One region of the Celeribacter ethanolicus genome, then DNA from elsewhere that is predicted to be linked to it. Evidence: riboswitches for the same ligand, from Rfam matches in the RefSeq annotation. Region 1 holds a riboswitch; each other region holds the start of a gene.
The links. A riboswitch is a leader RNA that binds a small molecule or an ion and turns the genes downstream of it on or off. The one in region 1 is predicted to bind cobalamin.
Positions count from the first base shown of each region.

Region 2: linked by a shared signal. The riboswitch ahead of CEW89_RS14640 (energy-coupling factor ABC transporter permease) and the one ahead of nrdH (glutaredoxin-like protein NrdH) in region 1 are both predicted to bind cobalamin.
Region 3: linked by a shared signal. The riboswitch ahead of CEW89_RS17185 (TonB-dependent receptor plug domain-containing protein) and the one ahead of nrdH (glutaredoxin-like protein NrdH) in region 1 are both predicted to bind cobalamin.

Region 1 covers NZ_CP022196.1:2,551,945-2,561,970, reverse strand. The annotation lists gene CEW89_RS12620 (DUF5927 domain-containing protein) at 1-880, shown strand, start outside; gene CEW89_RS12615 (nodulation protein NodH) at 899-2,323, shown strand; gene CEW89_RS12610 (PTS sugar transporter subunit IIA) at 2,338-2,802, opposite strand; gene hpf (ribosome hibernation-promoting factor, HPF/YfiA family) at 2,845-3,420, opposite strand; gene lptB (LPS export ABC transporter ATP-binding protein) at 3,667-4,398, opposite strand; gene lptA (lipopolysaccharide transport periplasmic protein LptA) at 4,395-4,913, opposite strand; gene lptC (LPS export ABC transporter periplasmic protein LptC) at 4,931-5,530, opposite strand; gene CEW89_RS12585 (KpsF/GutQ family sugar-phosphate isomerase) at 5,540-6,502, opposite strand; gene CEW89_RS12580 (ribonuclease D) at 6,525-7,136, opposite strand; cobalamin riboswitch at 7,286-7,476, shown strand; gene nrdH (glutaredoxin-like protein NrdH) at 7,554-7,775, shown strand; gene nrdI (class Ib ribonucleoside-diphosphate reductase assembly flavoprotein NrdI) at 7,780-8,235, shown strand; gene nrdE (class 1b ribonucleoside-diphosphate reductase subunit alpha) at 8,217-10,026, shown strand, end outside.
Region 2 covers NZ_CP022196.1:2,981,344-2,991,369, forward strand. The annotation lists gene cobN (cobaltochelatase subunit CobN) at 1-2,536, opposite strand, end outside; gene CEW89_RS21075 (hypothetical protein) at 2,600-2,752, shown strand; gene cobW (cobalamin biosynthesis protein CobW) at 2,764-3,831, opposite strand; gene CEW89_RS14640 (energy-coupling factor ABC transporter permease) at 3,878-4,552, opposite strand; cobalamin riboswitch at 4,590-4,810, opposite strand; gene smc (chromosome segregation protein SMC) at 4,999-8,454, shown strand; gene CEW89_RS14650 (siderophore-interacting protein) at 8,797-9,585, opposite strand; gene CEW89_RS14655 (lytic murein transglycosylase) at 9,710-10,026, opposite strand, start outside.
Region 3 covers NZ_CP022196.1:3,496,197-3,506,222, forward strand. The annotation lists gene CEW89_RS17170 (ABC transporter ATP-binding protein) at 1-451, opposite strand, end outside; gene CEW89_RS17175 (FecCD family ABC transporter permease) at 448-1,434, opposite strand; gene CEW89_RS17180 (ABC transporter substrate-binding protein) at 1,431-2,255, opposite strand; gene CEW89_RS17185 (TonB-dependent receptor plug domain-containing protein) at 2,280-4,136, opposite strand; cobalamin riboswitch at 4,263-4,471, opposite strand; gene CEW89_RS17190 (Tex family protein) at 4,539-6,911, opposite strand; gene CEW89_RS17195 (LysR family transcriptional regulator) at 7,038-7,925, shown strand; gene CEW89_RS17200 (formate dehydrogenase subunit gamma) at 8,028-8,516, shown strand; gene CEW89_RS17205 (formate dehydrogenase beta subunit) at 8,513-10,026, shown strand, end outside.

The DNA.
Region 1 (10,026 bases):
ACGCCTCTACGCGACTTTCCTCAACCCGGACAGCAATCCGATGAAAGGGACCGAGCCCAACCCGGGCAAGATCGACCGGATTTTTTCCAAGGCAGTGGAGCGGCGCGTCATGGGGCGCGAAGGGCTTTACATGCAAAGCCGGATGCCCGGACATGGCAGGGGGCATGGCAAGACCAGCGCGCCTTATTCGGTGTTCGAAGGCTTCTCGGACCTGTTCGAGAATTTCGACGAATGGCTGTCGCGGGCAGTGAGTGCGCGCGTCCATGGTCATCTTTTTGCACCCGATGCGGTGGAATTCTCCGGCGGACAAAAGGTCTTTTCCGGTGCGCTCTCCAGTCATGCAACCCTGCGTGATTACAACCCCTGCGGCTTCCTGACGTCGCTGATCTGGAACACCCGCGGCGAGCGGCAATGTTTCATGTACGGCCCGCGCGACAATCAGGCAATCAGCTGGTTGATTGCCACCGACCCGAATGCGCAGATCTCGGTGATTTCCGGAGCCTGGGCGGTGACCCTGTTCCGCTCGAACAAGAGTTTTTCCGAAGTCCGCCGCGAAGCTGCGCGTCTGCAACGGATCGAAGCGGAGCACATCGAGATCCTGCGTTCGCAACATATCAAGGCGCGGGTGCGGATCTGGACCATGGCGGATTTCATCGAGAGCCAGATGGAGCCTTTGCAGGCGATCATCGACGAGATTGGCCCGCGCAATGTCCGCCGTCTGACCGAGGCGCCGCGGATGCGGGATTTGACGGGTTTCGGGCAATTCCTGCAAAATCTGAAGAACCAGGGGATGAAGCCGCATCTCATGGGGGATTTCCCGATGGGGTCCGAGCCGGACATGCGGACGCGGGAACACAAGCGGCCCTATCTTGTAAAGTAACGCTGGTAAAACGAACACATGGTCAAGCCTTTCGATTATTTCGTGATTTTCGCCGAGATGCGGACCGGGTCCAATTTTCTCGAGGAAAACGTCAATTCCTATCCGGGGTTGAAATGCTGGGGCGAGGTGTTCAATCCGGCCTTCATCGGCAAATCGAACCAGAAGGAAATGCTGGGCGTCACCATGGCAATGCGGGAGGCCGATCCCACCGCGTTGCTGGGGCGGATGCGGGAAGAGACGGAGGGGCTTTCCGGGTTTCGGTTTTTCCACGACCACGATCCGCGCATCCTGTCTCATGTGTTGCAAGATCCGCGTTGCGCCAAGATCATCCTGACCCGTAACCCGCTCGAAAGCTACGTGTCGCGCAAGATTGCGGGTGCCACCGGGCAATGGCGGCTCGGCGACCTCAAGGATGCCAAATCCGCCAAGGTGCGATTTGAGAGGCGCGAGTTTCAGGAGATGCTCGACGCGCTGAAAGAGTTTCAACTCTTCTTGCAACGGAGTTTGCAAACCACCGGGCAGACCGCATTCTACATCAATTACGAGGATATTCAGGACATCGAGGTGCTGAACGGTCTGGCGCATTTCCTTGAAGTGACCGAGGAACGCGCCAAGACCAACCAGAAGACCAAGGTGCAGAACCCTGCACGTCTCGAAGACAAGGTTCTGAACTACGCCGAAATGGTCTCCGACCTGTCGAACGTCGACCATTTCAACCTGTCGAATACACCGAATTTCGAACCGCGGCGCCATCCGGCCGTGCCGACCTATGTGGCGGGACAGGCGGCGTCCGTGCTCTACATGCCGGTGCGCAGCGGGCCGGAGACTGCGGTGAAGGCCTGGATAGCCGCGCTCGACAAGGTGACGCCTGAGGAGTTGACACAGGGGTTCACGCAGAAATCCCTGAGGCAGTGGAAGCGACAGAACAAGGGGCACCGCAGTTTCACGGTGATTGCACACCCGGTGCAGCGGCTGCACCGGACGTTTTGTCAGTATATTCTGAACCTCAGCGGGCAGACCTATGGCGATATTCGTGAAACCCTGCGGGCAACTTATAAATTGCCCTTGCCGATCAGCGGGCCGGATGCGGACTACAGCCGGGATCAGCATCGCGAGGCCTTCATCAAATTCGCAGATTTCGTGCGCGGCAACCTCAACGGTCAGACGTCGATCCGTGTCGACGGCACATGGGCGTCGCAATCCGAGGTGATCAAGGGTTTCGCCGACTTTTCCCTGCCCGACATGGTGCTGCGTGAAGAGAGCCTTGCCGAGGATCTGACCCATCTCGCCGGTGCGCTGGGCAAGCTGCCGCCACTGGTCGGGGAGGAACCGCAGGATGTGCCGATTGCCCTCGCCGAGATTTACGACGAAGAGGTCGAGGAGGCCGTGCGGACGGCCTATCAGCGCGATTACATGATGTTCGGGTTCAAGCCCTGGAGATAAACGGAGAGGGGCGCTCAGGCAGCCTTGATCGCCGGGCCTTCGGTCAGAATGGCGTGCAGCGTTGCCGGATCGTTGTTGGCGCGCAGCTTGGCGCAGATGTCGTTGTCTCGCATGGTGCGGGAGACGAGCGCCAGAGCCTTGAGATGATCGACACCGGATTCGGCCGGGGCGAAGAGGGCGAAGACCAGATCGACCGGTTGGCGATCCACCGCGTCGAAATCCATCGGGCTCTCGAGGCGCATGAAGGCACCGACAACGCGCTCCAGACCTTCGATGCGGGCGTGGGGAAGCGCGATGCCATGGCCCACACCGGTTGGGCCAAGGCTTTCGCGGGCCTGAAGCGCATCGACCGTGCCGTTTTCCGACAGACCGTATGCGCTCGCGGCGATCTCACCGAGATCCTGAAACAGACGCTTTTTGCTCGTCATTTTACCCACGACCTTGATGGCCTGCGGATCCAAGATCTTTGCGATATTCATTTGAAACTACCCGCCCCGACCCGTCGAGGCGGGCCGGTTTCATTATTTCGCGTTGTCAGGGTCGACCCAACCGATGTTGCCATCGGCACGGCGGTAGACCACGTTTACACCGTTCTTACCTTCTTTGTGGAACACAAGAACAGGGGCCCCGGCAAGCTCCATCTGCATCACCGCTTCGCCCACCGTCAGAGTCGGAATCTTGGTTTCCATCTCCGCAATGATCATCGGTTGCAGGGTTTCCGGTTCCTGATCCTCATCGTGTTCCGATGCGGCGAGGATATACTGAGAAGCGCCGAAAAGTTCAACAGGCTCGGTGCGCTCCTTGTGGTGATCTTTCAGGCGGCGTTTGTAACGACGCAGCTGCTTGTCCATTTTTTCGGCGCAAGCGTCGAAGGCGGCATAGATTTCATGAGCCTTTGCACTGGCTTGTGCGTTCAGGCCGGAGGACAGGTGCACCACGGCCTCGCAAACATATTCCGCCCCAGATTTGGAAAACACGACATTCGCGTCGGTCGGACGTTGTCCGTATTTGTCCAGAACGGCGCCAAGCTCGGTTTTCACATGCGTTTGAAGCGATTCACCGATGTCGATTTGTTTTCCGCTGATTTGGTACCGCATAGATACCTCCTTCTTTGTTTGACCTACGCCTGAACGCCTCCTCCGGCGTGGATGCGAGGTCCTGGGTTTTTGTTGAAAGCGGGATTACAATGCATGCGAAGGCGGGGGAACCCGGACAATCTGTCGGGGCGTTTTTCCGGCGCTCTGTGGCTCTTTTGTGCCATGGCGCAGACTCTCATCCTTACGTCACGCATTGGACACTTATAAGGCGCCAGAATGCGGGGGAATGTCAATCGAAACCCGCGTTCAGATCCGGAAATTGTCGCCAAGGTAAACGCGCCGCACGGTTTCGTCGGCGACAATGTCTTCCTTGGTCCCTGACATCAGGACGTGACCATCGTGGAGGATGTAGGCGCGGTCTATAATTCCCAATGTTTCCTGAACGTTATGGTCCGTTATCAGGACGCCGATGCCGCGTGTCTTGAGATCGGAAACCAGTCCGCGAATTTCCGCCACCGCGATCGGATCAACGCCTGCGAAAGGTTCGTCGAGCAGCACGTAGGACGGATCGGAGGCGAGGCAGCGTGCGATTTCGACTCGCCGCCGTTCGCCGCCCGACAGCGACAAGGCCGGTGCGCGCCGCAGATGGGCGATGGAGAATTCCGACAGCAGATCCTCGAGCTTCTCACGCCGCAGGAGCGGGTCGCTCTCCGAGACTTCGAGAATGGCGAGAATGTTGTCTTCGACGCAAAGACCGCGGAACACCGAGGCTTCCTGCGGCAGGTAGCCGATGCCGAGCTTGGCACGGCGATACATCGGCAAGAGCGTAATGTTGCGCCCATCGACGCTGACTTCGCCACCTTCCGGCATGACAAGCCCCGCGATGGTGTAGAAACAGGTGGTCTTCCCGGAGCCGTTCGGCCCCAGAAGGGCGACGACCTCACCGCGTTCGAGATCGAGCGACACGTCGCGGATCACCGTCCGTTTGCGATAGCCCTTGCGCAGATTGCGGACCTTCAGCCCGGTGGTGTCGCTCATTGATCGGCCCCGGTTTGTGAGCCGGATTGCAGGATGGTTCTGACACGCCCGTCCATGCGACCGGTGCCGGTGTTCAGGTCGATCACCATGCGTTCTCCGGACATCACGCTGTTCCCTTGGGTCAAAAGCACGCTGCCGGTCAGGGTCACGGTGCCTGATTCGAGATTGTATTCGGCGTTTTGCGCCTCGGCGGCTTCGCCTTCTTTGGTGATCGTCACGCCACCGGAAGCCAGCAGCCGGGCGATCTGGCTGGTGTCGCTGGCATAGATCACCTCGACGGTCCGGGCGGCGAGCCGCATCGTGCCTTGGCCGATCACGACATTGCCGGTGAAGATCGCCTGACCGGTGTTCTGGTCGACGCTGAGTTCGTCGGAGGTGATCTCGACGGGCAGGGCGCTGTCGTGCCTGATCCCCCCGAAGGCGATCTGCGTGCCCTGTGCCATCGACGGCAGGCCGGGAAGGGTGAGCGCAAGGGCCAGGGCGCAACTGAGCGAAAGAGTCCGGATGGTGGGCACGTGCAAATCCTCGAAAATCAGGGCTGATATATCAGCTTCACGCCGTTCTTGAAAACCAGAAGGTAGGCATCGGTCTCCGGATCCTGTGAAATTTCCATGGAACCGGCTGTCAGATCGCCTGCGGGACCGGTCGCCTCGACACTTCCGGGACTTTCGATCTTCGACACATCGAGGAGCGTGGCGATCCGTTCGGAGGTGATCGTGTAACCGGTGGAGGTTTCGATCTCCACATGGCCGGACAGTTCCGCGATCTGGGCGGGGCCGTCGATCACGCCGTCATCGGCCTTGAGCGTCACGGAACCGTTATCCGGCATCCTGAGCGCGCCGCGTACGATGGTGGAATTGATCACATCCGGGGTCGACAGGTCCGGGCGTACGACATCGGCGGAGATCTCAAGCTCGGCCCCATCGCGCGTCACGGTCGCAAAGGACGGCCCCTCGATACGCTGTTCACGGGCGAGGGTCTCGAGATCCACATCGGCATAGGGGATCGAGATGCCGATTTCCTTGCCGCGGGCAAAGAGAAAGAGCGTCGCCAAAAGCGCGAGGCTCGCCAACGGTAAGGCGACCTTCGCAAAGGCCACGAATTTGGAATAGGAGTTATCGAACCGCGCCATAAGGACGTCTTACACGACCCCGGCGCGAAGACAGTCCTGAATCTTCAGAATCCCGCAGGGACGTCCGTCATCGGCAGTTTCCCGCACAAAGAGACAGGTGATCGCACGCTCATCCATGCGCGCCACGGCCTTTTCGGCCAGCGCATCGGCGGTGATGGTCATCGGCCCCTTGGTCATGATCTCGCCCGCAGTTTTTTCCAGAAGCCCGTCGATATGGCGTCGCAGGTCGCCGTCGGTGATGATCCCCGTGAGCTGGCCTTGCGCATCGACGATGCCGACCACGCCAAAGCCTTTGTCCGAAATCACCGAAAGCGCGTCGCGCATCGGGGTTTCTGCGGTCACGAGCGGCATGTTGGTGTGCATCAGCGCGCGCACTTTGGTGAGACGCGCGCCAAGTTTCCCGCCCGGATGCAGGACGCGGAAATTGTCGGCGGTGAAGGCGCGATGTTCCATGAGAGCAACGGCAATGGCATCGCCAAGCGCCAGCGTCATCGTGGTCGAGGTGGTCGGTACGATGCCATGACCGCAGGCCTCAGCCGCCTTCGGCAGGATCAGAGCCACATCGCAGGCCCGGATGAGCGAGCTGTCGGGGTTCGAGGCGACCCCGATCATCGGAATCTTGAACCGACGTGTGTAGGCGATCACGTCCGCCAGCTCCGGTGTTTCCCCGGAATTCGACAGCACGAGGCACACATCTCCGTCGCCGATCATGCCCAGATCGCCATGGCTCGCTTCTGCCGGATGAACGAAATGCGCGGGGGTGCCGGTCGACGCCAAGGTGGCCGCGATCTTGCGGGCGATATGGCCGGATTTGCCCATGCCGGTGACGATGGTGCGACCCTTTGCGGCGAGGATCGTTTCGACCGCTCCGGTGAATTCCGCGCCGAGACTGTCGGCCAGAAGCCCGAGCGCATCGGCCTCCTGCCGGATCACACGGCGGGCGGTGTCGAGGAAAGTGACGGGCTGTGTCATGTCGTGACGCTCCGTGGGGATGTCAGTGAGAGAAAATGTCGATCTCGGGCCAGCCTTCGAGATCGAGCTTGGCGCGGGTCGGCAGGAAATCGAAGCAGGATTGCGCAATCTCCATCCGGCCTTCGCGTTCGAGCATGGCGTTCAGCTTGTCGCGCAACTGGTGCAGATAGAGCACGTCGGAGGCGGCGTAATCGAGCTGGGCGGCGGTCAGCTCCTCGGCTCCCCAGTCGCTCATCTGCTGGTATTTCGAAATGTCGACCTTGAGCAATTGTTCGAGCAGGTTCTTGAGGCCGTGCCGATCAGTGAAGGTGCGCACCAGTTTCGAGGCGATTTTGGTGCAGTAGACCGGCTGCGCGAGCGTGCCGAAGGTGTGATACATCGCCGCGATGTCGAAGCGCCCGAAGTGGAAAAGTTTCAGCACCTTCGGGTCGGCCAGCATCTTGCACAGGTTGGGGGTCTCAGTCTGGCCGCGTGACACCTGTACGAGATGGGCATTGCCGTCACCGCCGGACATTTGCACGAGGCAGAGGCGGTCGCGATGCGGGTTCAGTCCCATGGTTTCGCAATCAATCGCCACCACGGGGCCAAGATCGAGATCGTCGGGGAGGTCGTTTTGATACAGAAAATTCGCCATGGCTCTGGCCTTTCGCGCTGAAATCCCACTGTGCGGATGTGCATAAGCCTTCCGCCGTGCCGGGGCAAGGGAGCCAGCGAGTCTTCGGTGAGACTCAGGAAATCCCTGTCAAGCGCTATCTATATGTTGACAGTATGCCGCTCCAAGAAGCTATATGATGTTGCTTCGGTTCTATCGACATGAGTCGATAGCTAAGAGGGAAGATCGGTGAAAATCCGGCGCTACCCCCGTAACTGTAAGCGGTGAGCACGGCTGATCATGCCACTGGGCCTTTGCCCGGGAAGGCCAGCCAATGCTGCGACCCGCAAGTCAGGAGACCTGCCGGAAGCATGAAGTGACCACGAACGGAGGGTTCGGGGGCGTGTGATACGGGTTTTCCGTGCGCGTCCTCGGCTGAATGAAAAGCGAGAGGACAAAATGAGCATCACCGTCTATTCCAAACCGGCCTGTGTGCAGTGTACCGCGACGACCCGTGCGCTCGACGCGAAAGGCATCTCCTATGACATCATCGACCTGACGCAGGATGACGATGCGATGAGCCATGTTACCGGTCTCGGCTACCGTCAGGCGCCGGTTGTGGTGGCCGGTGAGGATCACTGGTCCGGGTTTCGCCCGGATATGATCGCCCGCCTGTCCTGATCCGATGGGCGCAGAGGTACGACCGCCCAGCGTCCCAGAGAACGTCCCGGAGATCATCTTTTACTCATCGGCCTCGGGCAACACGGTGCGCTTCGTGGAGCGGCTTGGACTTGGCGCCAAACGCATCCCGATCTCTCCGAAAGAGGCAATGCCTGCCGCGACCCGGTCTTTTGTTTTGATCTGTCCGACCTATGCGGATGGCGAAGGGCGCGGTGCGGTGCCGAAACAGGTGATCCGGTTTCTCAACGATGTGGCGAACCGCGCGCATCTTGTGGGCGTGATCGGCACGGGCAATCGGAATTTCGGCACATTGTTTGCCAGTTCGGGCGACGTCATCGCCCGCAAATGCAATGTCCCGCTGCTCTATAAATTCGAGTTGGCGGGATTTGACAGGGATTTGACCCGCGTGCGTGCGGGATTGGAAAAATTGGGGATGGAGCCATGCTCGACAGCGACCTGAACGGTCTCGATTACCACGCTTTGAACGCCATGCTGAACCTCTATGACGCCGATGGTCATATCCGGTTCGAGGCCGACCGCATGGCCGCGCGGCAGTATTTTTTGCAGCATGTGAACCAGAACACCGTGTTCTTTCACTCGCTCGACGAGAAGCTCGGCTATCTCGTGGAGGAAGGCTACTATGAGGAGGAGGTTCTGGACCAATATTCCAAGAACTTTATGCGCAAGATCTGGGACGAGGCCTATGCCAAGAAATTCCGCTTCCCGACCTTCCTCGGCGCCTTCAAATATTACACCTCCTACACGCTGAAGACCCGCGACGGTCAGCGCTATCTTGAGCGCTATGAGGACCGTGTGGTGATGACCGCGCTGGCTCTGGCGCGCGGTGACGAGGCGCTGGCTCTGTCCTTCATGGACGAAATGCTGTCGGGCCGGTTCCAGCCCGCAACACCGACGTTTTTGAACGCCGGCAAGAAATCCCGTGGCGAGTTGATCTCGTGCTTTCTTCTGCGTCTCGAAGACAACATGGAAAGCATCGGCCGCGGCATCAACTCCGCGCTGCAACTGTCGAAACGCGGCGGCGGTGTAGCGCTTTTGCTGACCAACATCCGCGAGCACGGCGCGCCGATCAAAGGCATCGAGAACCAGTCTTCGGGCGTCATTCCGGTGATGAAGCTGTTGGAAGACAGCTTTTCCTACGCCAACCAATTGGGCGCACGTCAAGGTGCCGGCGCCGTGTACCTGAACGCGCACCACCCTGATATTATGCGGTTCTTGGACACCAAACGCGAAAACGCCGACGAGAAAATCCGCATCAAGACGCTCTCTCTTGGCGTGGTGATCCCCGACGTGACCTTTGAACTCGCGAAGAAAAACGCCGACATGTATCTCTTCTCTCCGCATGACGTGGAGAAAGTCTACGGCGTGCCCTTCTCCGAAATCTCGGTCACCGAGAAATATGAGGACATGGTGGATGACAAACGCATCCACAAGAAAAAAATCAACGCGCGGGAATTCTTCCAAACCATCGCGGAGATTCAGTTCGAAAGCGGCTATCCCTACATCATGTTCGAGGACACGGTGAACCGGATGAACCCGATCGCGGGCCGGATCAACATGTCGAACCTCTGCTCCGAGATTTTGCAGGTCAACGAGGCCTCTGAGTTCAACGACGACCTGAGCTACAGCCACCTCGGCACCGATATTTCCTGTAACCTCGGGTCCTTGAATATCGCGAAAACCATGGACGGCAAGGATCTGGGCCAGAGCGTCGGCACCGCCGTGCGTGCGCTGACCGCCGTGTCGGAAATGTCCGCGATTGATAGCGTGCCGTCGATCCGTCGCGGCAATGATGAAAGCCATGCCATCGGCCTCGGTCAGATGAACCTGCATGGGTTCCTCGCCCGCGAACACATCCATTACGGTAGCCCCGAAGGCGTCGAATTCACCTCCGTCTATTTCGCCGCTGTCGCCTATCACGCGATCCGTGAGAGCAACGCTTTGGCGCGCGAACATGGCGAGAGCTTCAAGGGCTTTGCTGACAGCGACTACGCCAATGGCGCCTTCTTCGACAAATACACCGACCGCGACTGGTTACCGGAAAGCGAGAAGGTGAAAGCGCTGTTCGAAGGCATGGATCTGCCGACCCGCGAGGACTGGGCGAAGCTCAAAGAGGCGGTGATGAAGGACGGGCTTTACAACCGTAACCTTCAGGCCGTGCCGCCGACGGGTTCTATATCCTATATCAACAATTCGACCTCTTCGATCCACCCGATTGTGTCGAAAGTCGAGA
Region 2 (10,026 bases), 430 kb from region 1:
CGAGCCGCCCGCGCGTCGGCGCACCGGAGGGGCCGGGCGGGACGAAGCGCCCGTCAAGACCGGTCAGCAGCGCCTCCATCTCGGCGGGGCCACAGGCGGCGACCATGGGCAGAACTTCCGCCCGCAAGTTCTCAAGCACGGCCTGTGATGCGGGGCCGGGGGCGTCCAATCCTTCGTCCAGAAGCTGTGCGGAATAAAGCTCGATCCGCTCGACTGTATCGCCATGCGTCCGCCAGATGTCGGCGCTGGTTTGGATCAGGCATTCAGGCCGTTCATCCCCGAAGGCTTGTGCCATATCGCAGTCGAGCGGATCGAAATTCAGACCCAAATCCAGCGCAATCGCCCGGATCAGAGACGCATTGCGCCCCTTGCCATCGCCGCGCGGCACCCGCACCAGCGCAAGCGCCAGATCGCGCGCCAGACGTCCTTCGGGGGCGGTGCCAAAGATGTGCAGCCCGTCGCGGATCTGTGCCTCCTTGAGTTCGCACAGATAGGCGTCGAGCTTGGCCAGATCGCCGTCCTCATCCGTCCCGGTCATGCCGACGTCGCGGTCCAGACCGGTCACGGAACTCAGGCTCAAAATCTCCCGGCGCAGGGTCGATATGCGGCGCGGATCGACGCCTGCGGCTTCGAAATATTCGTCAACCAAAGCCTCCAGATCGCGCAACGGACCATAGGTTTCCGCGCGGGTGAGAGGGGGCGTCAGGTGGTCGATGATCACGGCCTGCGCCCGGCGTTTGGCCTGCGTCCCTTCGCCGGGATCGTTGACGATGAACGGATAAAGATGCGGCATCGGGCCGAACACCGCTTCCGGCAGGCAGGTGTCCGAGAGCGCCACAGCCTTGCCCGGCAGCCATTCCATATTGCCATGCTTGCCCATATGGACCACCGCCTGCGCCCCGAAACTGTGCCGCAGGTAGAGGTAGAAGGCGAGGTAATTGTGCGGCGGCACGAGGTCCGGGGAATGGTAGGTCTCGGTCGGGTCGATGTTATAGCCGCGCGCGGGTTGCACGCCCACCACGACATTGCCGAAGGTCAGGATCGAGAGGGCAAAACCCTCCTCGGTCACGAAAGGATCGTCCTCCGGCTGGCCCCATCTCTCCTCGATCTGTTGCCGCACCGGCTCGGGCAGGGTCTCATAGCGCGCGCGATAGTCGGCAAGCGCCATCCGCACGCCGCCCTGCCGTGCCGCGCGATCCGTCAGCCAGTTGGTCGGGCCGCGCATAATCTGTTGCATCAGATCGTCGCTGTCGGGGGGCGGGGCGTCGACGACATAGCCCTCCGCCGCCAACCGGTGCAGTGTGTTCACCGTCGCGGCGGGGGTGTCGAGGCCGACACCATTCGCCAGCCGCCCGTCCTTGTTCGGATAGTTCGCCAAAACCAGCGCGACTTTGCGTTCGGCGCGCGGCATGTGGCGCAGGCGTGCCCAGTTGGCGGCAAGCTCCGCGACAAAGCCAATCCGGCTCTCCTCCGCGCGATAGGTGGCGATGGTGCATTCGGTGGCGTCGTCGCGGTAGGCCTCGCCCTTGAACGACACCGCGCGGGTCATCACCCGGCCATCCACCTCGGGCAGCGCGACGTTCATCGCGATGTCCCGGGCCGACAGCCCGCTCGTCCCCGTCTCCCATGCCTCATGCGACGATCCGGCCAGCACGACCTGAAACACCGGCGCGCCATTGGTCGCGGGGTTGCTCAGGGGCGTGTCCGTGCCGCCTCCTTCCGGCGTGCCGACGGCAAAGGCGGTGCAATTGAGGATGACCTCCGGCGGTGCCTCCTGAAACAGGCTCTCCAATGTGGCGGCCGACACCGGGTCTTTCAGCGAAGCGACAAAGACCGGCAGAGGGTTAAGCCCCTGTGCCATCAGCGCTTCGATCAGACCATTGATCGGGCCAAGCCCCGCGCCCTGCACCAGTGCGCGGTAGAACACCAGCGGTACGACAGGCGCGCCCTCGGTCCACAGATTCTCAAGCTGACCGAGATCTGCAACACCCTTGCCCGGCCAATAGAGACCTGCCCGCAACAGCGGCTTGGCCGGGGCGGGTTTCTCGCCACCGTCGAGCATGGCGCGGGCATAGGACAGGAACGCGACCGCATTCTCCGCTCCGCCTTCGGTCAGATAGGACCAGAGCCGGTGATAATCCTCGGTCGAAACGGTCGAAAGCGCGGCAAGCTCCGCATCGGGTTTGTCATCGCCGGGAAGGGCCACGAAGGCCACGCCTGCCTCATGCAATCGCGCAGCATATTGGGCGAGCCCATAGGTCCAGTACCCGGCCCCGCCCAGCACGCGCGCGATCACCATCCGGGATTTGGTGGCGCATGTGTCGAGATGCAGATCGACCGACATCGGGTGACGCAGATGCAGGAGCGAGGCAAGCCGCAGCGTCGGCGCCTCCGTCATCGCGGCACGGGCCTCAGACAAAAGCGCAAGCTCGGTGTCCGCCGCCGAGATCACCACCAGATCGGCGGGGCTTTGTCCAAGGTCCACGGCCTCGCTGCCGTCGTCGATCGAACCGGGGGTGGCGGCGAGCAGATGCATCGCTTCTCCTTGTCACGCCCCGCGTTTCGGGGCATTGCTCGGAAAACTCCAAAGAGGTCTCCGATGGATTATTCGAAAATGGGCGGGCCGAAAAAGCTCTCCGGCGCGCCGAAACATGGCGAGCACAAACGCCAGCAGCCGAAAGGCAAACAAACGCCGAAAGCCGAACTTCTGGCGCGGATGAAAGCGGCTGCGGATAAGAAGAAGGCCGACTGACGGCCTTCCCTTTACGCTTTCAACGCGGCTTCGATCGCGGCGCGGTCGAGCCCCGCCTCGCCGATGACGACAAGCTGCGACAGCCGTGGTGCGGTGCCGAAGGGCTGATCGAAATAGCTGTCGACGCGCGGGCCGACGGCCTGAAGCGTCAGGCGCATCGGCTTGTCCTTGACCGCGACAAACCCCTTGAGCCGCAGGATGTCATGGTCCCGGATCACCTTGGCGACCTGTTCGGCAAAGGTTTTCGGGTCCTCGATCTCGGGCCGGATCACCACGAAGCTCTCGAACTCGTCATGGCCGTGCTCATGGGGATGATCGTCGTGGTGGTCGTCATCATCATGATTGTCGTGATGGTGGTGATGCACCTCGTGGCGGGCCTCAAGATCGCCCTCGGCGCCGATCCCTTGTCCCAAAAGCACATCCACCGGCAAAGCCCCCATGGTCGCGCGCAGCACATGCACGCCCGGTCGAGCCTCATCCTTGAGCTTGCGCACCAGTGCTTCCGCCTGATCCTCGCCCAAAAGATCCGCCTTGTTTACCACGATCATGTCGGCGCAGGCGATCTGATCCTCGAACAATTCGGACAGTGGTGTCTCATGGTCGAGGTTCTCGTCCAGCTTGCGCTGCGCATCCACGGCGGCGACGTTATGGGCGAACTGCCCCTCGTCCACCGCCTTGCCGTCGACCACGGTCACGACGCCATCGACGGTGACCTGTGTCGAAATCTCCGGCCAGTTGAAGGCGCGCACCAAAGGCTGGGGCAACGCAAGACCGGACGTCTCAATCACGATGTGATCCGGCTTGTCTTCGCGCGCCAGAAGTTTCTGCATCGTCGGGATAAATTCATCCGCCACGGTGCAACAGATGCAGCCGTTCGACAGCTCCATCACATCCTCATCCGTACAGGTCGCGTCGCCGCACCCCTTGAGAATGTCGCCATCAATGCCGAGATCGCCGAATTCGTTGATGATCAGGGCAATGCGCTTGCCCTCGGCATTCGCCAACATGTGCCGGATCAGGGTCGTTTTGCCCGCGCCGAGAAAGCCCGTCACGACGGTTGCAGGAATTTTCGCTGCCATATCAGTATCCTTTGAAAAACGCCGGGGCCAAAGCCCCGGCACCGGCTTACGCCGACAGCGTGCGCGAGGACACGAGACCGGTCTTGCCCAGCCCCTTGATGGCTTTCGCACCCGCCAGAACGGCAAGATCCACCAGCGGCTCAAGGATGATGACGGTCATATAGGCGCCGCCGAACATGCCGACCGCGGCAAGGCTTTCGGCCGAGAAACCCTGACCGTAAAACGCCCAGAACCCGACCCAGATCACGATCCCCGCCTGATAGGTGGTCGAAAGCGCCAGCGCCTGTTTGTAGGACACATCAGCATAGGCCGTATCCGGCGCGATGATGCGCTGTGCCACGGCCTTGATGCCGAACAAAGGCACCAGAAGCGTGGTGACGTTCATGCCATATTGCGGCAGATCGAAGGGGGCGAAAAACACGCCCTGCGCCAAAAGCCCGAGCGCCAGACCCAGCGCGGCGGGTGCCGCCCCGAACAACAGAAACAGTGTCGAGCCGAGGATCAGGTGTACCTCGGAGACGCCCACCGGGTAATGCGGCAGGACCTGAAAGAACACGAAAACGGCGGCGGTCGAAATCACGGTCCGGGCAAGAAACGACCCCACGCCCTGATCGCGCAGCGCGCCGATGCTTTCCTTGAGAGTGTAAAGGCCAGCGCCCGCAGCGGTGGCATAAGACAGTGCGATCTTCGCACCGGTGACAATACCGGGTTCGATATGCATCGAATGATCCTCCATGGCCGTCATCCCCGACGGCGGGTTGAGTTATGTGGTCAGGGCTGGTCTCCTGGCTCGCGGGTCGAAGCGCTCTCGTCACCTTCCCAAGGTTTCCCTCAGTGGTATGCCGACGGGCACTCACCGCTTACAGTCGCGGGGGCGGCTGTGGCCTTGTGCTCCGGGATGGATCACACGCACCACATTCCCATTTCTCCCCGAACGCTTTTGCGCCTGTCTCGGGGAACCATGACGCGCCTATTTGGCGCGTGCAGCATGGCAGGGTCAAGCGTTTTGCGGGGCCTTGCCGGAAGGTCAGGTCCCCCTAGCCCCGTGAATGCGCGATATTTTGTGGATAACTTCGCCGTTTTCCCCATATCTCGGGGTAGACCCGTTGACTCGCGCGCGTGCCTCCCGAACAGTTTTCTTCCAGAAAGAATCAGGAAGAGGTCCCTTTGCGTTTCACCCGTCTGCGTCTCAACGGTTTCAAAAGCTTTGTGGACCCCACCGATCTCGTGATCGCGGATGGGCTGACGGGGGTTGTCGGGCCGAACGGTTGTGGCAAGTCGAACCTCCTGGAGGCGCTGCGCTGGGTGATGGGCGAGAACCGCCCTAAGGCGATGCGCGGTGCTGGCATGGAAGACGTGATCTTCGCTGGCGCCTCGACCCGTCCGGCGCGCAATTTCGCCGAAGTCTGCCTGATGATCGACAACTCGGAACGCCTCGCACCCGCGGGGTTTAACGACAGCGACTCGGTCGAGATCATCCGCCGCATCACCCGCGACGCCGGCTCCGCCTATAAGGTAAACACGAAAGACGTGCGGGCGCGAGACGTCTCCATGCTCTTTGCCGACGCCTCTACCGGTGCGCATTCGCCGGCGCTTGTGCGTCAGGGGCAAATCTCCGAGCTGATCAACGCCAAACCTAAAGCGCGTCGTCGCATCTTGGAGGAAGCCGCCGGGATTTCGGGCCTCTATCAGCGCCGTCACGAGGCGGAGCTGAAACTCAAAGGCGCGGAAACCAACCTCGCCCGCGTCGATGACGTGATCGAACAGCTCGCGAGCCAATTGGCTTCGCTTGCCCGTCAGGCCCGCCAAGCCGCGCGCTATCGCGAGATCGGCGTTGAACTGCGCCATGCCGAGGGGCTTTTGCATTACCGTCGCTGGCGCGATGCGGATCATGCCCGCGCAGAAGCCGAAGACATCCTGCGCACCCGGTTGCGGCAGGCGTCGGAGGCCGAACGACTCGCCCGCGATGCTGCCAAGCAACGGGAAAGCTTCGAGGAGGCCCTGCCGCCCCTGCGCGAGGAGGAGGCGATTGCCGCCGCTGTGTTGCAGCGCCTCACCGTGTCCCGGGATCAGCTTTCCGATGAGGAGCGGCGTGCGCGCGAGATGATCGAAACCCTGTCGCGCCGGATCGACCAACTGGTCGCCGATATGGCGCGGGAGGAACAGCTCAACAAGGACGCGGGCGAAACCATCGCCCGGCTCGAATGGGAGCAGCGCGAGCTGATCAAAGCCGCAGACGGCCATGAGCCGCGCCTGCTCGAAGCGGCGGCGGAGGCCTCCGAAGCCAGCCAGATTCTGGCGGATCGCGAAACCGCGCTGACCCAGATGACCGAAGACGTCGCCCGTCTCGCGGCGCGGCACCAGTCTGCGAATCGCTTGGTCGAGGACAATCGCAAAACGCTGGACCGCGCGCGCGGCGAGGCGGATCGCGCCCGTGGGGCCGTGGACGAGGCGCGGTCGACGCTTGTGCGTTCCGCTGAAGCACTGGAAGAGGCCGAAGCCGGGCAGGAAGAAGCCGTCGCCCGTGCCGAAGAGGCCGAGGCGATGCTGATCGAGGCCGACGAGGCCCGGACCGAGGCGCAATCGCGCGAGGCTCTGGCCCGTGCGGCGCGCTCTGAGGCCGAAGGCGAGGTGGGGGCCCTCAAAGCCGAAGTGGCCGCCTTGGCGAAAATGCTCGACCGTGATCAGATCGGCGGCAAGCAATTGCTCGATTTGGTCAAGGTCAAATCAGGATATGAAAAAGCGCTCGGTGCCGCGCTTTCCGATGATTTGCGACAGCCTGCGATTGAGGCCTATCAGGCCTCCGGTTGGGTCACCCTGCCGGATTACCCGGACGATCAGGACTTGCCCAACGGTGTCGAGCCGCTGGAAGACTATGTCACCGCCCCGCCGGTTCTCGGGCGTCGTCTGTCGCAGATCGGATTGGTGCGGGCGGAAGACGGCGCGCGGTTGCAGGCCGATCTCGAACCCGGCCAGCGTTTGGTGTCCATGGAAGGCGACATGTGGCGCTGGGACGGCTATCGCGCGGGGGCAGAGGATGCGCCGTCGGCGGCCGCGCTGCGGTTGCAACAGCTCAACCGGCTGGAAGATCTGAAACAGGAACTCGTTGCGGCCGAGGCCAAGGCGGAGGGGGCCTCGCAGGCGCATGAGCATCTCAAGGCCGAACTGACCCGTCTGACCGAAGCAGACCGTATGGCCCGCGAGGCCCGCCGCGATGCGGATCGCGCGATGTCGGAAGCGGCGCGGACCCTGTCGAAGGTTGAGAACGAAAAGACCCTGGCCGAAGGTAAAGTCGAAAACCTGGGCCTCGCCGTGGCGCGTCATGAGGAAGAGGCCCGTGGCGCGGAGCAACGCCTGCGCGAAGCGGAAAAGGCGGTGAAAGATCTGCCCGATCTCGACGCAGCGCGTTCCGACATCGAAGAGGTGAAACTCGCCGTCGAGGCGGCGCGGATCACCATGATGACCAAGCGCTCATCGCATGACGAAATTCGCCGCGAAGGTGAGGCCCGCACAAGGCGGTCGCAGGAAGTGACCAAGGAGCTGTCCGGCTGGCGGCACCGTCTCGATACGGCGGGCAAACGGATTGCAGAGCTTCAGGATCGCAAGGAAGCGACCGAGGAAGAGCTTTACGAAGCCGCCGCCCAGCCCGAGGAAATCGCCGAAAAACGCGAGGCCCTGATGGCGCAGATTGAGGAGGCGGAGCACCGTCGCAAACGCGCGTCCGAGGCGCTCACAGTGGCCGAGGAGAGCCTGCGGGAGGCCGTCCATGCAGAGCGCGAGGCGGAGCGTCTGGCCTCCGAGGCGCGCGAAACCCGTGCCGCCGCCGAGGCTCGCCGGGATGCCGCGAAAGAGACGGTCGAGGCCGCGATCGAGCGCATCCGCGAGGAGTTGGAAACCACGCCCGCGAAGCTTTTGGAAGAGCTTGCCGTCGACCCAGAAAAAATCCCGCCGCATGCCGAGATCGAGGTGGATGTGAACCGCCTGAAACGCCTGCGCGACAGTCTTGGCGCGGTGAACCTTCGGGCCGAAGAAGATGCGAAAGAGGTGCGTGAGGAACACGATACCCTCTTGAAAGAAAAGCAGGATCTGGAAGAGGCAATCAAGACGCTGCGCTCGGGGATTGCCTCTTTGAACCGCGAGGGGCGGGAGCGCTTGCTCACGGCTTTCGAGCAGGTGAACAGCAATTTCTCCATGCTTTTCACCCACCTTTTCGGCGGTGGTGAGGCGCGGCTCATGATGGTCGAAAGCGACGATCCTCTCGAGGCCGGGCTTGAGATCATGTGTCAGCCGCCGGGCAAGAAGCTCTCGACCCTGTCGCTGCTCTCGGGCGGTGAACAAACGCTCACAGCACTCGCGCTGATCTTTGCCGTGTTCATGGCGAACCCGGCGCCGATCTGTGTGCTGGACGAGGTCGACGCGCCCTTGGACGACGCCAACGTCACGCGGTTCTGCGACATGCTCGACGAGATGACCCAGCGCACCGATACGCGGTTTTTGGTCATTACCCACCACGCCGTGACCATGGCCCGCATGGACCGCCTGTTCGGCGTCACCATGCAGGAACAGGGCGTGTCACAACTTGTGTCTGTGGACCTGAAAAAGGCCGAGGCGCTTGTTGCGTAACTTCGGTGTTGCGCGGTCTTTGGTGGTGCGGACTCTTAAGACTTTTCCAACAATTCGTCTCTAATCCTAACGATGCCGTAATCCATTACGGTGACAGGAGGTGATGACACTGGAAGAACACTCGTTTCGCAAATGGATGGTGATCATTGCGGCGGCAACGCTGGCCGTGACAATCGTCCGCCTCTGGATCGGGCTGTAACCCGAAAAAGAGAGACCCGGCGGAGCTGCAACTCTGCCGGGTCATTTGGATGATGACACAGAATGTCTCATTTCGCTGTTTCAGACTCTAACAGATTCCTTACCAAACCGTAAAGCGCGCTCGGGAATATGCAATAAACATGGTTAACCGCGGCCCATGCCTTTGCCCATACCGCCTTGCCCCTCCGCTGGCGCATCGAGATCCTTGATCGACGCTTCCGCCTCGCCATTGATCCAATAGCCCGCCGCCTTCAGCCAAGGCAAAGGATGGCCCATCGCCAAAACCGCTTCGCGCAATTGCTTGGCAATTCCGGCCTCCGTCGCGATCCAGACAAACGTGCCGGGCGTCAACTCAATCCGGGGCAGGGCATCGAGAAACGGCTTGGCTTCCGTGGCCTGATCCAGAGGGCGGTGCAGCCAGTGGATCGTCGCATCCGCCGCACTCTCGATCTCCTGCTCGTCCTCCGGCCCGGGCACGGCGGCGAGCATCGTCACCTTCACGCCTGCGGGCAGTTCCTCGAGCTTGCGTCCCATCGCCGGAAGCGCGGTTTCATCGCCGATCAGGACCCAATGGGCAATCTCACCTTCGATCACCCGCGAGCCACGCGGGCCGCCGATCTGAACAGCGCTGCCGGGATGTGCCGACCGCGCCCAGCTCGCCGCCGGGCCTTCGCCATGATCGGCAAAGTCGATCACCAGTTCCTGCGCCTCGGTGTCGAACCGGCGCGGCGTGTAATCGCGTTTCGCCATGCCGTCCGCACCGGGTACGAAAACCTTGAGGTGATCGTCAAACGATCCGCTGGCGAAATCCGCAAGATCCGCACCGCTGAGCGTCACGCGGATCATATGCGGGGTCAGCCGTTCGGCCTTGGCCACGGTCAATTCGCGAAATTTCAGCTCGTGCCGCATGCGGCGGATGGTGGGGGCAGTCATGACGAGTCGCTTTCACTGGTTATTCAGATGTTTGCGCAAAACAAACTATTTTACTCAGAAAAAGCAAGCCCCGCGAAAAACACAGGGCCTGTGCATCTCGGATGTTTGCCCCAAAGCCTCTGATTTATAGGCGCGACAAAAGCGCGGCGGTCGGCCAGGCGTCGGCGGGCAGGCCGAGTTTCTCCTGAACGCTCTGCACTGCCTCGCGGGTTTTCTCGCCCAGAATGCCGTCGATCCCGCCAACATCGTAGCCCATTTTGGTCAGCTTTTGTTGCAGTTGCTGCATCTGCGCGCCCGAAAGCCCCGCATCAGGATTGCCCGCGTTATAGACCGGCGCGCCTTCGAGACGAGTGGCGAAATAGGCCGCCGTGGTCACATAGACGAAGCTTTTGTTCCACTCGAAATAGACCTCGAAATTCGGATAGGCGAGGAAGGCCGGCC
Region 3 (10,026 bases), 940 kb from region 1:
GTTCGTCGGCGAGCAAAAGCGGGGTGTCCTGCGCCAACGCGCGGGCGATGAGCACACGGGCCTGTTCGCCGCCCGACAGGCCGGTGGCGGGGCGCTGGGCATAGGCCATGAGGTCCATGCGGTTGAGGGCGGCGATGACCTCGGGGGCGTTCTGGTTTTCGTTCTGCGCCAGAGAGACCAGATGCGCGACGCTGACCGGCCAGGCGATCTCGCGCGCCTGTGGCAGCCAGGCTGCGGCCTTGGGGCGCGCGGCGGGGGAAAGGCGGGCCAGAGAGCTCCGTCCCGCAGCCGGGATCAACCCGAGAGCGGCCCGCAGGAGCGTCGATTTGCCCGCGCCGTTGGGGCCGATGAGGCCGACGAATTCGCCTGGTGCGATCGAGCAAGACGCCTGATCGAGCGTGGCACGGGAACCGCGCCGGACGGTGAGGTCTTGGACGGTCAAAAGGTTCATGGCTGCCCCCGCATGCGCCAGATCAGGTGGAAGAACACCGGTGCGCCGACCAGTGCCATCAGGACGCCGAGTTTCAGATCGCGCCCCGGCAGGATCAGCCGCACCGCAACATCGGCAGCCAGAACGAGAGCGGCGCCGCCCAGAGCGGAGGCGAGCAAAAGCCGCGCCGGTCGGGCTCCGACAAGAGGGCGCAGAATATGCGGGATGACCAGGCCGACAAAGCCCACGGCGCCTGCGACGGCGGTGGCGGCTCCGACGGAGGCGGCGACGCCCGCAACGAGAATGAGGCGCAGACGTCTGAGGTTGACGCCCATGGAGGCGGCGGCTTCCTCGCCGAGGGTCAGCCGGTCGAGCCCGCGACCGGTGAGCGATAGCAGCAGCCAGCCCACGGTCATCACCGGCAGGGCGGTCCAGACATGCAGGAAGGAGCGGTCTGCGAGCGAGCCCATCATCCAGAAGACGATCTCGTTGGCGGCAAACGGGTTGGGCGAGAGGTTGAGCACGAGGGCCGTAAGGGCGGAGGCGAGGGCCGAGACCGCGATGCCCGCGAGAATGAGCGACAGCGTGCCGCCACCGCGTCCGGCGAGGAGCAGGATGAGGAGCACGCAAGCCGCAGCCCCCGCGAGGGCGGAGAGCGGCAGGGCGAGGGCGAAGAGGGCGGAAAAGCCGCTTTGCAGCGCGATGACGGCGCCGAGGGCGGCGGAGGCGGAGATGCCGATCACGCCCGGTTCGGCCAGCGGATTGCGCAGATAGCCCTGCATCGCCGCGCCCGACAGGCCGAGGCTCACGCCGACCATGATGCCCAGAAACGCACGCGGCAAACGGATTTCGCGCATCACCATGCTGAGCGGCCCGTCGCTGTCGCGCACGAGTGCTGCGAGGCTTTCCAGAGGGCCGACTTCGATCACCCCGACAACCAGGGACAGCGCGAAAAGCAGGGCGACAAGCAGGCTCAAAGCCGTGATCAGAACGGGATATTTCATTGGGTTTCCAACCTCTCGCGCTCCTCGCGCAGCCGCTCGACGGCCCCGATCACGGCGGGCAGGCCACAGACCCAGTCGCGATCCTGCATCGCCATGTGACCGCCGGTCAGTTGCGTCAGGGCCGGGTGATGCAGCACCTCCTCGGCGCGGGCATAGCCAGCCTGACCCCGGCCCGAGATCACCAGATCGGGATCGGCCATGATCAACGCCTCAAGGGGCAGAAAGCCGCCATGGGGCAGGCCGAGCTCCGTGGCCAGGGTATGGAACCCGGCGGCGTCGATGATCTCTCCTGCGAGACTTTCGGCGCCGGTGCTGTAGCCATTGGCGGCATAGGTGGCGGCTGTGGGGCGCTCTTCGGTGGGGCGGATTTGCGCCGGACTTATGTCGGACAAGCGTCGGGCAAAATCGTCGGCGATCTCGCGTGCTTCCTCTTCGCGCCCGAGGGCTGCGCCCATCTTCAGGACGTTGGCTTCGATGTCATCGAGGGAGCGCGCGGGGGCGAATTCGACGACCTCGATGCCGAGACGCCGCAGCATGGAGACGGTGGCCCGCGCAGTGTACTGACCGGCGACGACCAGATCGGGGTTCAAGAGGTAAATTTCTTCGGCCTGACCGTGATTGACCGGATAGCTTTCCGCCTCTGCGACCATTACCGACGAGTTCGGGTCGCGGGAATAGGCGGTGATCGAGACGAGCTGGCCGGGAGCCGCGAGCATCATGGCGAGCTGATCGGTGCAGAGATTGACCGAGACGACACGCGCGGGTGCTGTTGCGCTCTCCCCGGCAAAACCCGCCGCCCCCGATAAGAGGGCGACGGTCAAGGTTATGATCCCGGAAAAACGCACTCAGAAGGACGCTTTGAGACCGAGATAGGCGGAACGCCCCGGCGTGTTGTAGCCGCCGGCGGTCTCGTAATCCTCGTCGGTGAGGTTCTCGATCCGCAGCGACAGCGCGGTCGCATCGTTGAGCTTGTAGGTCATGCCGGCGTTGACCAGCGTGTAATCGCCCACCTTGTGATCGGCGGGGGCATAGGCGCTCGGCACGACATCGGCGACATATTGTACGGTGAACTGGCCGCTGATGCGGTCGTTCAGCAGGGCGTCGATGCCGACGACCAGATCGTGACGCGGGACGCGTTCGGCGCGGGCCCCGGCGGTTTTCGCATCGGTATAGGTGTAATTGCCGAAAAGGGAGATGCGATCGGAGAAGGCATACTGGCCGGAAAGCTCGACGCCTTTGGAGGTCGTGGTGCCCTTGACCTGATTGTAGGTCGAGGTCGCGAAATCGTAGTCGATCCTGTCCTCGATCTCGGTGTAGAACAGCGTACCTTTGAGGAAATCCGTGTCACTGAACCGACGTTCGAGGCCGAGTTCGGCGCTTTGGCTGGTTTCCTCTTTCAGGTCTTCCTTGCCGTAGGAGCTGTAGCGTTCATAGAGAGAGGGCGCGCGGAAACCGGTGCCGAGTACGGCGCGCAGGGTCCAGTCGGGCGCGACTTCCCAGGCGGCGGCAAGACGGCCGGAGATGTGATCGCCGAAATCGGAGTGATCGTCATAGCGCAGCGCCACGGAGAGATCGAGCGTGTCCATCGGCGCCAAGAGCCATTCGGCCTTGGCGGAGAAGGTGTCATCGCCCCCCTTGGTTTCCGTGAGCGAGCCGCCGGCTTGCAGGTCGTTCAGGGTGAAATCCTCTTCGGTGTATTCGAGACCGAAGGACAGGGTGGAGGCGGCGGACAGTTCGGCACTGCCAAGATAGTCGACGGAGCGCCGTTTGCCGGAGAAGTCCCGGGTGTAACCGACCGGGGCGAGCGGGTCGGAGCGGTCGATGTCGAACAGGGAGACGCCGATTTCGTGCTGAACCATACCGGTGTCGAACCGGGTGTAGGCGCGCAGCCCCTTGCTGTCGTTGGTGGTGTAGCCGCTGGGGGCCGTTGCGGAGCGGTCAAAATCCGCCTCGGAGGTCATGTAGAGACCGGTCAGACCCACGGTCACGACATCGCTGAGATCCTGTTCCAGACCGAAGGTGAGGTTGGTGCCCTCGAACCCGTCCTTTTCGTCATTGCCCGGACGGTTGGTGAACCCGTCGGTTTTCATATGCGACAGGTTGAAATAGAGCATGCCACTGTCGCTTTCCATTTTGGTGGAAAGACCTGCAGCATATGTGTTGTCGCTGCCTGCGGTGAGTTCGACGGTGGTGTTATAACCCGGTGCGACGGCATTGTCGGTGCGGATGTCGATGAGGCCCGCGACGGCCTCGGAGCCGTAAAGCGCCGATTGCGAGCCTTTGACCACTTCGATGGAGGAGATGCCGAACCCGATTAGGCCGTTGAAGTCGTAGGCGATCTTGTTGCCGGTCATGTCGGTGACATCAATGCCGTTGATGCGTGTGGCAACATAGGCGGAGGGCAGGCCGCGGATGCGCAGGGAGGAGGAGGACCCGATGCCGCCGTTGCTGGAGTAAGAAAGCCCGGGAAGCCTGTCGAGCAGGGTGAGTGCCGGCACTGCGGCGTCCGGGATGGCTGCGGCGTCGAGTTTTTCCACCGTCGCGCCGGTCTTGCTGGCGGGGACGGGGGTGAGGCTGCCGGAGATGATGATCTCGTCGAGTTGGTAGGGGGTCTCTTCGAAGCTTTGGGCGAGCGCCGAAAGCGGCAGGGTGAGTGCTACGGTGGCCAGAAGCGACACGCGCAGGCTGTGTTTGACAGACATATGTCAATCCTCATGGAACGGGGGATGCCCCGTCGGTTGAAACGCGTCCATCGGAGGAGACCTCCGCAGACAGTGAGAGCGTCACCGCTGCGGATATGCCGCTTCCGTGGCGCGCCCCGCGCCCGGGAAAGGGTGATCATCCAAGCAGGTCTCCTGGCTCACGGATCTCGGCGACAGCCAGCCTTCCCGGGGGAGATCCCAGTGGCTCTGGTTGGCTTCGCTCACCGCTCACAGTTGCGGGGGCAGCCACGGCTTCGGACGCGCGCGATTGTGCCGGACCGTTCCGTGTTCCCTTTTCATCCGGCTGGGCCGGAACTTGAACGGGTGCAGAAAAGCGAACTGGCCGGAGAAGTCAAGATTCTCCGGCCAGTTCTTTGGTCTCGTCACGTTGCGGAAGGGCGTTTAACGCTTCTTCTTCATCGCATCGAGAAGCGCCGCACCAAAGGCACCCTGGCTCTCGGAGGCTCGGGGTTTGGACGCGTTGCCGCCACGGGGTTTGCCGCCGTATCCGCCTTTGCCGCCCGCATTGCCGCGCGGTTGCTGTGCGCTGCGGTCCTGTTTGCTCTTGTCTTGTTGGCCTCTGTCTTGCGCGCCGTCCTCCTTGCGCATAGACAGGCCGATGCGTTTGCGCGGGATGTCGACCTCGGTCACCCGCACCGACACGATGTCCCCCGCCTTCACCACCTCATGCGGGTCTTTCACGAACCTGTCGGCCAATTGGCTGACATGCACCAACCCGTCCTGATGCACGCCGATGTCGACGAAGGCGCCGAAGGCGGCAACGTTGGTGACCGTGCCCTCAAGCCGCATGCCGGGTTTCAGATCCTTGATGTCCTCGACCCCGTCGGTAAATGTCGCGGTCTTGAACTCCGGGCGCGGGTCGCGGCCCGGTTTTTCCAACTCGGTGAAAATGTCGCGCACGGTCGGCAGGCCGAAGTCCCCGGTGACGAATTGCTCGGCTCGCAGCCCTTTGAGCGCCGTCGGATTGCCCATGATCTCGCGCATGTCGCGGCCACAGGCTTTGACGATTTCGCGCGCCACGTCATAGGCTTCGGGGTGCACGGAGGAGGCGTCGAGTGGCTCATCTCCCTCGCGGATGCGCAAGAACCCCGCACATTGTTCAAAGGCTTTCGGGCCCAAACCAGACACTTTCAAAAGCGCCTTGCGCGACGGAAATGCGCCATGAATGTCGCGATGGGTGACGATGCTCTGGGCCAGAGACGGGCCGAGACCGGCGACCTGTGCCAAGAGTGGCGCGGAGGCCATGTTGAGGTCCACCCCCACAGCGTTCACGGCATCCTCGACCACCGCTTCGAGCGCCTGCGACAGGCGGCGCTGGTCGACGTCGTGCTGATACTGGCCGACGCCGATGCTTTCGGGCGTGATCTTCACCAGTTCCGCCAGCGGGTCCTGCAAGCGACGTGCAATCGACACGGCACCACGAAGCGACACGTCGAGATCAGGGAATTCCTGCGCTGCGAGTTCCGAGGCGGAATAGACCGAGGCGCCCGCCTCGGACACCACAACCTTGGTCGGGGCTTTCACGCCCGGCGGCAGGAGTTTCAGCGTCTCGCCCACCAGCTTCTCGGTCTCCCGGCTGGCCGTGCCGTTGCCGATGGCAATCAACCCGACGCCGTGACGGGTCACCAAGTCGATGATCTTCGCCTCCGCCCCGCGCACGTCCATTTTCGGCTGGAACGGGTAGAGCGTCGCAGTTTCCAACAGCTTTCCGGTGGCGTCGACCACGGCGGCTTTGACGCCCGTTCGGATGCCCGGATCGAGGCCGAGGGTGGCCTTGGCACCGGCGGGGGCGGCCAGCAAAAGGTCTTTGAGGTTGCGCGAAAACACGGTGATCGCGTCCTCATGCGCGCGCTGGCGCAGTTCGCCCAGAAGGTCGATGTGCAGCGAGATCGCGAATTTCACCCGCCACGCCCAGCGTGCCACGGTGCGCAGCCACAGATCGCCCGGTTGTTCGGTCGAAGTGCCCAGATAAGACGCGACCATGGCAATGGCGCGGTCGGCACCGGCCTCAGGCTCGGGTGCGATCTCCATAGTGACGATCTCTTCCTTGGCGGCGCGCAGGATCGCCAAGGCGCGGTGCGACGCGATGTCGGACCATTTTTCGGAATGGTCGAAATAGTCGGAAAACTTCGCGCCCTCCTGTTCCTTGCCCGCGATGACCTTCGCCGTCACAAGCGCCTCGCGCCGCATGAAATCGCGCAGCTTGCCCAGGAGATCGGCGCTTTCCGACAGCTCTTCGGTCGCAATGTCGCGCGCGCCATTGAGAGCGTCTTTCACGGTCGGCACGGCCTCGGTGATGAAGTCTTCGGCAAGCTTTTCAGGATCGGCGGAACGGTCGGCTTTGATGGCCTCCAGCAAAGGCTCCAGCCCGTTCTCGCGCGCGATCATCGCCTTGGTCCGGCGCTTGGGCTTGTAGGGCAGGTAGATGTCTTCGAGCGTCGATTTGCTCTCCGCGCCTGCGATGGCACGTTTCAGATCGTCGGTCAGCTTGCCCTGATCCTCGATGGATTTGAGGATCGTCACTCGCCGCGCTTCCAATTCGCGCAAGTAAGACAGACGGTCGTTCAAGAGGCGCAACTGTGTGTCGTCCAAACCGCCGGTGACTTCTTTGCGGTAGCGCGCGATGAAGGGCACGGTCGCGCCCTCGTCCAAAAGCCCGATGGCCGCTGTGACCTGCGCCGTCGAGGCGGCAATGTCTGTGGCGATGGTGCGCGAAATGCGGGCGGCGGTCTGCGGATCGGTGGCGGTGCTCAAATTCTGTCCTCCTGTCGGGAGGTCCGTCTTAGCCCGACGGGGCAGGGGCGCCAAGAGGGGAGATGACCTCTCCACAGTCGATATGATATGCCTATCGTAATGCGCTCTCTCGATCAGGTTTTCGCCATGCTCAACAAACTCGAAATGTTCATTGCTGTCGCAAAGGAGGGCCATTTCGGTCGCGCCGCACAGGCCCTCGGCATCACCCAGCCCAGCTTGTCTGCGGGGATCAAGCAGCTTGAGGACCAGTTGGGTGTGCAGCTCATCTTTCGTGGCTCGCGCTTCGGCGGATTGACGCCGGAGGGGCAGCGCGCGCTGGTCTGGGCGCGCAAGATCGTCGCCGACAGCCGCCAGTTGCGCGATGAAATGCGGGCGACGAAACACGGCCTGTCGGGGCAAATCAGGATCGCCGCGATTCCGACGGCGCTCACGTGGGCCGCACGGATTTCAACTGTGTTCAGCGCGGCGCATCCCAATGTGAAACTGACCATCCTCTCGCGGCCTTCGTCGCAGATCCTCACCATGCTGGACGATCTCGATGCCGATGCGGGCCTCACCTATCTCGACAATGAGCCTCTGGGCCGGGTCAGCGCCGTGCCGCTTTATGAAGAGCGCTACATGGTGGTGAGTGCCGAGGGCGGCGTTTTTGCGGGGCGCACGTCGGTGGATTGGAGCGATCTCGACGGGGTGCCGATGTGTCTTTTGTCGCCGGAGATGCAGAACCGGCGGATCATCGACCGCAACCTGGGCGCCTCGGGCGTGGTGCCGCAGGTCGGCGTCGAATCGAATTCCACCGTGGTGCTGATCGCCCATGTGCAGAGCGGCGGCTGGGTCACCGTCCTGCCCGAAGGCGTCGCGCGGTTTTTGACCGAAGGCAAGCCGCTGGACCTCATCCCGCTCTCGGGCGGCGAAGTCGGGCACCGTGTTGGCCTGATTGCGCCACACCGCGATCCCAACACGCCGGTTCTGGCCGCTTTGCTGGCCGAAGCGGGGCGTGTGTCTGATCTTGTTTGATAGGTTTTGACTATCGTTTGACGGTTTAGCGATATTGATTTCGCGATGCATCCCATGCTCTCATGGGGGAAATGTATACGGTCGTATCCGAAGAGGTCAGCCATGACGCCAGCCAGTTCCCCGCAAGATGACGGGGCTATCGCGGAGATCATCTCTGCCCACGCCCATCTCGAAGGCCCGCTTTTGCCCATGCTGCACGCGCTGCAGGAGGAGTTCGGGGTGATTCCCGAGGTGGCCCATGCGCCCCTTTGCAAGGCGCTGACGATCACGCGGGCGGAGTTGAAAGGTGTGATTTCCTTCTATCATGATTTCCGCGAAAAACCCGCCGGCAAACATGTGCTGAAAATCTGCCGGGCGGAGGCCTGTCAGTCCATGGGCGGCACGGCGCTGGCGGAACGGCTTTTGGCGAAACTCGGTCTGGACTGGCATGGCAGCACGCCGGACGGCAAGCTGACGGTGGAGCCGGTCTATTGTTTGGGCCTCTGCGCCTGTGCCCCCGCCGCGATGGTGGACGACAGGTTGATCGCGCGGGCCGATGAAGTCCGCGTTGAAAAAGCTCTGTCGGCCAAGAATATTGGAGTGTCGGCATGAAGATTTACGTCCCCATGGACAGCGCCGCCAAGGCGCTCGGCGCCGATGAGGTGGCCGCAAAACTGACGCAAGAGATCACCGCGCGCGGGCTCGAAGCGGAGATCGTGCGCAACGGCACCCGTGGCATGATCTGGCTTGAGCCTTTGGTGGAGATCGAGAAGGACGGTAAACGTCTGGCTTATGGGCCGATTGCCGAGGAAGATGTCGCGGCACTTCTGGACGGTCAGATCGACACGCTGGGCAAGGTCGAGGACATCCCGTTCTTTGCCCGTCAGACCCGCCTGACCTTTGAGCGCTGCGGTGTGATCGACCCGCTGTCTTTGGCCGATTACGAGGCGCATGGCGGTCTCCAAGGCCTCAAGCGCGCGATTGGCATGTCGCAGGACGCGATCATCGACGAGGTGAAAACCTCCGGCCTGCGTGGCCGTGGCGGAGCGGGTTTCCCGACCGGCATCAAATGGGACACCGTGCGCCTTGCCCATGCGCCGCAGAAATACATCGTCTGCAACGCCGACGAGGGCGACAGCGGCACCTTTGCCGACCGGATGATCATGGAGGGCGATCCCTTCACCTTGATCGAAGGCATGGCTATCGCGGGCCTCGGCTGTGGTGCCACCAAAGGCTACGTTTACACCCGCTCCGAATACCCGGATGCGGTTGCCGTGATGCGCCGGGCGATCGAGATCGCACGGGCTGCGGGTGTGCTGGGCCCCAATGTTCTGGGTTGTGGCCGCGCCTTTGACATGGAGGTCCGCGTCGGTGCGGGCGCCTATGTTTGTGGCGAGGAAACCTCGCTTCTCAACTCGCTCGAAGGCAAACGCGGCGTGGTCCGCGCCAAGCCGCCGCTTCCGGCGCTCGAGGGTTTCTTGGGGCGTCCGACTGTGGTGAACAACGTGATCTCTCTGGCGACCGTTCCGGTGATTTTCGCCAAGGGGGCGGAGCATTATGCCAATTTCGGCCTCGGACGTTCCAAAGGCACCATGCCGATCCAGATCGCGGGCAATGTGAAATTCGGCGGCCTGTTCGAAACCGCGTTCGGCATGCCGCTTGGCACTTTGGTCAACGAGGTTGCGGGGGGCACTGCCTCCGGGCGTCCGGTCAAGGCCGTGCAAGTCGGCGGGCCTTTGGGGGCCTATCTGCATACGGATCAATTCGATACGCCCTTTGGTTACGAAGAGTTTGATGGGCAAAAGGCGCTGATTGGACATGCTGGCATCGTGGTGTTCGACGACACGGCGGACATGCTTGCCATGGCGCGGTTTGCGATGGAATTCTGCGCGGTGGAAAGCTGTGGCAAATGCACGCCCTGTCGCATCGGCGCGGTGCGGGGCGTTGAAACACTCGACCGCATCAAGGAGGGCGACGCCAGCGCGATCCCTCTGCTCGAAGATCTCTGCGAAGTCATGACCGACGGCTCGCTCTGCGCGCTGGGCGGCTTTACGCCCTATCCGGTGCTCTCCGCACTGCGCCATTTCCCCGAAGAATTCGCGCCCAACACCGCTCAGAAGGA